DNA from 2 places in the Streptomyces clavifer genome. Region 1 is predicted to be linked to the other one. Evidence: riboswitches for the same ligand, from Rfam matches in the RefSeq annotation. Region 1 holds a riboswitch; the other holds the start of a gene.
What was found. A riboswitch is a leader RNA that binds a small molecule or an ion and turns the genes downstream of it on or off. The one in region 1 is predicted to bind cyclic di-AMP.
Positions count from the first base shown of each region.

Region 2: it holds a riboswitch for cyclic di-AMP, as region 1 does, so the genes downstream of both, OG927_RS20200 (C40 family peptidase) here and OG927_RS03745 (C40 family peptidase) in region 1, are expected to answer to the same signal.

Region 1 covers NZ_CP107793.1:927,248-931,658, forward strand. Annotated here, with positions in the region: gene OG927_RS03735 (ABC transporter permease) at 28-1,023, shown strand; gene OG927_RS03740 (hypothetical protein) at 1,578-1,886, shown strand; cyclic di-AMP (ydaO/yuaA leader) riboswitch at 2,252-2,424, shown strand; gene OG927_RS03745 (C40 family peptidase) at 2,428-2,898, shown strand; gene OG927_RS03750 (LysE family translocator) at 2,917-3,564, opposite strand; gene OG927_RS03755 (LysR family transcriptional regulator) at 3,637-4,411, shown strand, end outside.
Region 2 covers NZ_CP107793.1:4,592,734-4,597,144, reverse strand. Annotated here, with positions in the region: gene pcrA (DNA helicase PcrA) at 1-2,232, opposite strand, end outside; cyclic di-AMP (ydaO/yuaA leader) riboswitch at 2,490-2,648, shown strand; gene OG927_RS20200 (C40 family peptidase) at 2,647-3,816, shown strand; gene OG927_RS20195 (hypothetical protein) at 4,015-4,368, opposite strand.

The DNA.
Region 1 (4,411 bases):
TCGCCACTTTCGAATCGAGGCACCCCCATGTCTGCTGCACCGAACCGCCGTGCGGTGGTGATCGTCCTGCTCGTCCCCCTGGCGGTGACGCTCGCCCTCTGGGCCTTCGCATGGCCTGCCGCACGGATCGCGCCGCGCGATCTGCCCGTGGGCGTCGCCGGGTCCGCTGCCGCGGCCGGTCAGCTGCAGGAGCGGTTCCAGCAGCATGAGGGAGCCTTCGAGATCCACCGCTACGACGACGCGGCCGCCGCACGCACCGCGATCGAGAACCGGGTCGTATACGGCGCCGTCGTGGCCACCGGCAAGGGGCCGCAGCTCCTCGTCGCGTCGGCGGCGGGCCCCGTCGTCTCCCAGTTGCTGACCCAGATGGTCGCGGGAGCCTCACCGGCAGGAACCGCCGTACCGGTCACCGATGTCGTCGCGGCCCCGGCGGCAGACCCCCGCGGCAGCGCGCTCGGCGCGAGCATCCTGCCGCTGGCCATCGCCGGGGTCGCCGCCGGCGCGGTCGTGACCTCGATGAAGCTGCGCGGCGCCCGGGCTGCGGTGACCCTGGCCGGCACGGCGGCGCTGGTGGGCATCGCCACCACCGCGGTCACCCACAGCTGGCTCGGCGCGATCACCGGGGCCTGGTGGACGGAGGCCGGCGCCATCGGGCTGACCGTGCTGGCGATCGGCTCGATCGTGGCCGGCCTGGCCACCCTGATCGGCCCGGCGGGGATCGGCCTGGGGTCACTGCTGATCGTGCTGCTGGGCAATTCGTTCTCCGGCGTCACCAGCGCACCCGAGCTGCTCCCCGAGCCGGTCGGCCTGATCGGCCAGTGGCTGCCGCCCGGCGCGGGCGGCTCGCTGCTCCGGTCGGTCGCGTTCTTCGACGGAAGGGGCGCCGGCGGAGCCGTGGCGATCCTGGCGGCCTGGGCTGCGCTCGGCCTGCTCGCCGTCCTCGTCGCCGGCCGCGGGCGCCCGGAGCGGACCGACGGCGCCGCAGCCCCCGCGTCCGAGCCCGATCCCGTACCCGTGGGCTGAGTGTCCTCACACCGGAGCCGGCCGCGCACCCGCCACACCGGAGGGGTGGCCGACTCGTGAGCACCTCGGCCGTTTCGGCGCCGAGGGGGGCCTCTCCCCCTCCCTCCACTCGCCCTGCGGCTCGCTCCACGCCACGACGGCGACGCACGACCCAGGATGCCGCGCCCCCGTCCACGACGTGGAGGCGTTCCTCCTCGGACGGGCCGACCGCGGGTGCGGGGGCGCGGCTCGCGGCCGCCCCGGCCGACCGGGGCGGCGACAGGCACGGGCGGGCCGGGGCGGCGACATGCACGGGCCGGTGGGCGGGTAGTCATACAACAGCCTGCTCCGGACGCTCCGGTGCGGGACCGGCCCCCGGTCTCCGGCTCGGGGAGGGCGAGTTGGTGCGTGTCCACGCGATGCCCGTCGCCGTGCCGGCCCGTCACACGGGTTTTCCGGCGGGAGTTCGACCCGTCGAGCGGCACACCCTCGACGCCCCGGCGTACGGATGCGTGGATCACGCCGTGGAGAACCGCGCACCGCCCCAGTCGCCGCACCCCGCGAGGTGGACCCCGATGCCCTCACCCCAGCTCCCGCCGCTTCCCGCACTGACCCGCGCCGAAGCCGAGTTCATCGACTGCTATCTGGAAGTGCTCGACCAGATCGGCCGGATCAATCCGGCCCGTGGGAGCGACACCTACGGAGCGCTGAGGGCCGCTCAGGCGCTGGCCTCACGGGCCGCCGACCTCCGCGACGCGCTCGCACTCATGCACGACCGGGGCGAGACGCAGATTCACGCGGCCACGCTGGCACGGGCACTGCGACTGCTGGACGGGGAGCGACGCGCAGGCCGGGTCACCATGCCTCCGGATCCGACGAGTTGACAGCTGCCCCACCCCGGATCCCCCGCCCCCGCCGGCTCTCGACGCCCTTTCACGACACGCCCGGTGGGAGGACCAGTTTCGCTCGCTCGTTCGGCGTAGACGCTCGCCCGCACGAGGGACAGTCCAACTTGCGCAGTGTGCGCGGACGCCAAGCGGAATATGTACTTCCGCCGCTGGTACGGGGCTGGTCGGACAACGCCGACGAGGCCCGGAACAGAACCCGTCCACCCGAATGGATCAGTCGTGATGACTCTCACATAACGCCATTTCAGCTCGGAAATCCGGCGGTCCGTGAGTAAAGATCCCTGGGACGACAAGCCCCCGCCACCGCGGCGGGGCGGTCCGGGCGGACGCCGAGTCCTGCCGCTGTCCGGATGCCTGGTCGACAGAAGTGGATCGGCAGGAGTGGAGGACCCGAGCACAACGGGCCGACCGGAATTCCGGGCGGCCCTCGGGGTGAAGCCGCCGTGTGCGGCCGGGCAACTTCGCCAGCCCGAACCCGACAGGTCATCCTTCACAGGCGGCTGACGAAGGGTTGCGCATGACTGCGCAGGTTCATGTCCCGTCTCTGCTTGCCCGGGCCGGAACGGCCTCGGTCCTCACCATCGCTCTGGGTACCACCATGCTGGCGCCCGGCCTCGTCAACGACGCCGAGGCAGCGACCCACTCGACGAAGGCACTCAAGATCGCTGCCTCGAAGAAGGGCTCGCCGTACGGCTACGGCGCCACGGGGCCCAACCGGTTCGACTGCTCGGGCCTCACGCTCTACTCCTTCAAGAAGGCGGGCAAGAAGCTCCCCCGCACGGCCCAGCAGCAGTACAACAAGACCCGCCACCTCACCAAGTCGCAGCGGCAACGCGGCGACCTGGTGTTCTTCCACTCGGGCCGGAGTGTCTACCACGTGGGCATCTACGCCGGCGGGGGGAAGATCTGGCACTCGCCGAAGACCGGTGCCGTGGTCCGGCTGGAGAAGATCTGGTCGAAGAGCGTCTGGTACGGGAGGGTCCGCTGACGGCTGTAGCCACCTGGATCAGTGCAGCAGGGGTCCGGTCACCAGGACGAGGCCCAGTGCGGTGAGCGCCGCGCCGCTGCCGCCCTCGATCGCGCGGGCGGTACGCGGCCGGCGCAGCCACCGGCCGAGACGGTCCACCAGCAGGGCCACGGCCGGGAACCAGACGAGCGCCAGCAGTACGACCATCGACGCGAGCAGCAGGGTCCTGGGAAGGGGCGGCTGCCCGTCGGGGACGAACTGGGGCAGCAGGCTCAGGAAGAGGACGGGCGCCTTGGGGTTCAGGGCGTTGGTGAGGAATCCCTGGCGCAGCGAGCGCCCGGGGCTCATCGGCGCCCTGTCCCCGGCCTCGTCCGAGGACGGGTTCCCCTCCGCCACCGGACCCCGTCGGCGTATCGCGTACAGGGCGCCGAGCCCCAGACAGAGCACGTAGGCACCTCCGAGCAGCTGCACGGTGCGGAAGAGCACGGGCATCGTGACCAGTACGGCGGCCAGACCGGCGACGGCCAGCGCCGTGTGCACGAGCAGGCCCCCGGCGACTCCGACCGCGGTGGCGACCCCGGATCCACGCGAGGCCAGGGCGTTGCGTACGACCACGGTGAAGTCCGCGCCGGGCAGCGCGACCATGCCCGCGGCCACCCCGATGAAGGCGATCAGTTGTGCGTCCATGTGCACACGATGACCCCGTCGGGCCTTTAGCGTGTACTTGCAATCTTCTGGGTCTGCCAAAAGGAACGCTTAATGTACGATCCGACGCGCCTGGCCGCGCTGGTGGCGGTGGCCGAGGCCGGTTCGATCACCCGGGCGGCTGCGCGGCTCGGCTACACCGCGCCCGCACTCTCCCAGCAGCTGGCCAAGCTGGAGCGGGAAGCCGGTGCGGTGCTCCTGGTGCGGCACCATCGCGGGGCGCGGCTGACGGCGGCCGGTGAGCTGCTGGCGGGGCGGGCCAGACGGGTGCTGGACGAGATGGACCAGGCCCGGCACGAGCTTGCCCGCCTCGCAGGGCTGTCGGGAGGGCGACTGCGGGTCGGTACGTTCACGACGGCCGGAATCCATCTGCTGCCCCCTGTGCTCGCCGCCTTCCGGCGCGCCCACCCGGACGTGGAACTGACCGTCACGGACTACGAGCCGCCCTCCGGGGTGGCCGCGGTGGCCGCGGGTGAGGTGGATCTGGCGCTGACCCATGCGTACGAGCCCGCGACCGCGGAGCCGATGCCCGCAGGGGTGTCCGCCGACCCGCTGCTCGTCGAGGAGCTGGTGCTGATCACCGCCGTCGGCCACGTCCTGTCCGAGGGCAGCGGTTCCCTGCCCGTGGGCGAGCTGGCGGGCAGGCCCCTGATCAGCAGCGCACCCGCCCATCCGCCGAGACGCGGGGTGGAGCGCGCGCTGGCCGAGGCCGGGGCGACCCCCGCCGTGGTCTGCGAATCCCCCGGCTACGCGCTGGTGTGCGCACTGGTCAGCGCGGGGCTCGGCGTGGCGGTGGTACCGGAGATGGTCGCGTCGATGTCCCCGACGC
Region 2 (4,411 bases), 3.7 Mb from region 1:
CGCCTTGGAGCGCGACGAGGACAGCGACGAGGTGATCCCCGACGTCGGTCCCGCCGGAGCCGCCATCGGGCCCTTGCGCTTCCACTCCAGGTGCTGGTCCGGGATCTCCTCCAGGAACCGCGACGGCGGGTTGTACGAAGGCTGTCCCCAGGCGCTGCGCATGGAGGCCCGGGTCAGGTACAGCCGCTCACGGGCCCTCGTGATGCCGACATAAGCGAGCCGGCGCTCCTCCTCCAGCTCCTTCACCTGACCCAGCGCGCGCATGTGCGGGAAGACACCGTCCTCCATGCCGGTCAGGAACACCACGGGGAATTCGAGGCCCTTGGCGGTGTGCAGCGTCATCAGCGTGACGACACCGGAGCCGTCCTCGTCCTCGTCGGGGATCTGGTCGGCGTCGGCGACGAGCGCGACCTTCTCCAGGAACTCGGCGAGCGTGCCCGCGCCCTCGTCCTCCGCCCGCTCCTGCTCGAACTCGAGGGCGACGGAGGCGAGCTCCTGGAGGTTCTCGATGCGGGTCTCGTCCTGCGGGTCGGTGGACGCCTGGAGTTCGGCGAGGTAGCCGGTCCGCTCCATGACGGCCTCCACCACGACCGCCGGCCCCGCCCCCGACTCCACGATCGTGCGGAGCTCCTCCATGAGCGTGTTGAACCGCTTCACGGCGTTCGCCGACCGGGCCGCCATGCCGTACGCCTCGTCGACGCGGCGCAGCGCCTGCGGGAAGGAGATCTTCTCGCGCAGCGACAGCGCGTCGATCATCGCCTCGGCGCGGTCGCCGATGCCCCGCTTGGGCACGTTGAGGATGCGGCGCAGCGGGACGGTGTCCTCGGGGTTGGAGAGGACCCGGAGGTAGGCCAGGACGTCCCTGACCTCCTTGCGCTCGTAGAAGCGCACTCCCCCGACGACCTTGTAGGGCAGCCCGACACGGATGAAGATCTCTTCGAAGACACGGGACTGGGCGTTCGTGCGGTAGAAGACGGCGACGTCGCCCGCCTTCACGTCCCCGGTGTCCGTCAGCCGGTCGATCTCGTCGGCGACGAACTGCGCCTCGTCGTGCTCGGTGTCGGCGACGTAGCCGGTGATCCGGGTGCCGGCGCCCGCGTTCGTCCAGAGGTTCTTGGGGCGGCGGCTCTCGTTGCGCTCGATGACGGCGTTGGCCGCGGACAGGATGGTCTGCGTGGAGCGGTAGTTCTGCTCCAGCATGATCGTCTTCGCGTCCGGGTAGTCCTCCTCGAACTGGAGGATGTTGCGGATGGTCGCGCCGCGGAAGGCGTAGATCGACTGGTCCGCGTCGCCCACGACGCACAGCTCGCCCGGGGCGTCGGCCTCGCCGGCCGGGCCCACCAGCTCACGCACCAGGGTGTACTGCGCGTGGTTGGTGTCCTGGTACTCGTCGACCATGACGTGCCGGAAGCGGCGGCGGTAGTGCTCGGCGACGTCGGGGAACGCCTGGAGCAGGTGGACCGTCGTCATGATGATGTCGTCGAAGTCCAGGGCGTTGGCCTCGCGCAGCCGCGCCTGGTAGAGCGCGTAGGCCTGGGCCAGCGTCTTCTCGAAGCCGTCGGCGGCCTGACCGGCGAAGGTCTCCTCGTCGATCAGCTCGTTCTTCAGGTTCGAGACCTTCGCCGTGAACGACTTCGGCGGGTAGCGCTTGGGGTCGAGGTCCAGATCGCGGCAGACCAGCGCCATCAGGCGCTTGGAATCGGCGGCGTCGTAGATCGAGAACGACGAGGTGAAGCCGAGAAGCTTCGACTCGCGGCGCAGGATCCGCACGCAGGCGCTGTGGAACGTCATGACCCACATGGCGTTGGCGCGCGGCCCGACGAGCTGCTCGACGCGCTCCTTCATCTCACCGGCGGCCTTGTTGGTGAAGGTGATCGCCAGGATCTGCCCCGGGTGCACCCCGCGCTCGGCCAGCAGGTGGGCGATCCGGTGCGTCAGCACCCGGGTCTTGCCCGAGCCCGCCCCGGCCACGATGAGCAGCGGGGATCCGGCGTGCACGACGGCGGCACGCTGCTCGGTGTTCAGCCCGTCGAGCAGCGCGGCGGAGTCGACGACGGGGCGCGGGGCGCCGTCGCGGTAGTACGCGTCGCGCGGCGGCGGAGGCGTGTCGAAGACGTCCTCGAAGAGGCCCTCCGGCACCGCTTCGGGCGCCTGGCCCTCGGGGGGCGGCGGGGGGCCTTCGTCCGCCTGCTGGAGGCCGGTCAGGAAACTGTCGTCAAAGAGGCTGCTCATCGCTTGACGAGTCTAGGCCGCCGCACCGACACCCCGGGGCCGCATTCGGCACGAGGGCCGGATCCGTAAGCGTACGGAGACCGTCCGCCCACGGTGCGTAGGAATTCCGGGCCCGGAACCGCCCCGCGGACAGCCGGTGTGCGAAGGTCACAGAAATGTATCGGGCATATCGAACATCAACCTTCACAGGGACACCACGGGTTGGTTAGCGTGCTCCGACGGGTGACCCGTACCCCTTTGAGGCGACCTACGCCACACGGGCGCCCCCGCCGAATCCGTGCCGCCCTCGCGGGGGCCGGAACCGGGGACCCACACGCAGCACCGGGGTGAATCGGTCCGCCCCCAGGACCGTAGGGCAGCCTTCCGTTCCGCCCGAACCCGACAGCTAACCCGGTAGGCGGTCCACGGAAGGAGATGCCGGTCTTGGCATCGCATCGCAAGCCGCGCACGCGGGTGCGCAGCACCACCCCCGCCGTCGGCTTCACGACGGCGGCGCTGGCCTCCGTCACCCTGCTCTCGACGCAGAGCGCGACGGCCGCTCCGACGGAGCCGAAACCCAGCGTCGAGGAAGTACAGAAGAAGGTCGACGACCTGTATCGCCAGGCGGGCACCGCGACGCAGCAGTACAACAAGGCGAAGACCGCGTCCGCGCAGCAGCGCTCCAGGGTCGACAGCCTCCTGGAGGCCGCGGCGAAGCGGGCCGACAAGCTCAACGAGACGCGCCGGGAGCTGGGCCACTACGCGGCCGCCCAGTACCGCGGCGGTGCGATCGCCCCGACGGCGACGTTCTTCCTCGCGGACGACCCGCAGGCGTACTTCGACCAGGACCAGCTGATGGCGCGGATGACCGCCCAGCAGCAGAAGGCGGTCGGCGACTTCCGCACGCAGCAGAACGAGGCGGCGGCCAAGCGGGTCGAGGCGACGAAGAGCCTGGAGACGCTGACCGAGTCGCAGGCCACGCTGCGCAGCAGCAAGCAGCAGGTGCAGAACAAGCTGGCCGAGGCCCGCACCCTGCTGTCGAAGCTGACCGCCGAGGAGAAGGCACGCCTCGCGGAGCTGGAGCGCAAGAAGGAGGCGGAGGCCGAGCGCAAGGCGGAGGAGCTCGCCCGCCAGCAGGCCGCCGCCGCGAAGGCGAAGGCGGAGGCAGACCGGGCGGCGGAGGAGGAAGCCTCCGCGGGGGAGGCGGACTCCGGCACGGGGACGGGCAGCGGCACCGGATCCGACAGCGGCTACGCGTCCAAGGCCGACAAGGTCCTGTCCTTCGCCCGGGCCCAGATCGGCAAGCCGTACGTCTGGGGGGCGACGGGCCCGTCCTCGTACGACTGCTCCGGCCTGACCCAGGCCGCCTGGAAGGCGGCGGGCGTCGACCTGCCCCGCACGACCTGGGACCAGGTGAAGGTCGGCACCCGGGTGGCCACGGCGGATCTGCAGCCGGGCGACCTGGTCTTCTTCTACGACGACATCAGCCACGTCGGCATCTACAAGGGCGACGGCATGATGATCCACGCACCGAAGCCGGGCGCGAACGTCCGCGAGGAGTCGATCTACTCCATGCCGATCTACGGCAGCGTGCGCCCGGCGTAACGGCGGACGGGCGCACGGCGGGCATACGGGGGGCGCACGCAGGGCGGGCGTTACGGGGGCGGGCGTACGGGCCCGAACGGCTCGTACGCCCGCCCCGCTCGCCGCGCACACCGGGCGGCCCCGCCCGCGAAGCACGGACCGGCCCCTGGACCGGGGGCCGGTCCGCTCAGGGAAGCGGACCGCGCCGGACGGGCCCACTCAGGTCCAGAGCGTGGCGATGAAGATGTTGGCGACCGTCAGCCCGCCGACGGCGGCGAACTCGCCCTTCCCCACCCGCTCCTCGTCCCGCCTCACGTAGACGAGCGCCAGGATCACGATCAGGATCACCAGCTTGATGCCGATCTTGACGTTGTTCACCGTCTGGTCGTCGGCCTGGTTGAGCCCGACGAGGGCGATCCCCGTGACCAGCATGGTCAGCGCCCCGTGCAGCATGGCGGGCACGAAGCGGGCCGTGCCCGCCCCCATGGCCTTCATCTGGGTCAGGAAGCCGCCCAGCAGGGAGGCGATACCGATGATGTGCAGGGCCACGAAGACATTGATGAGTACGTCCATGGCCGCAGCCTAGCCGCGGGCATATCACCACTCTTCGGCCAGG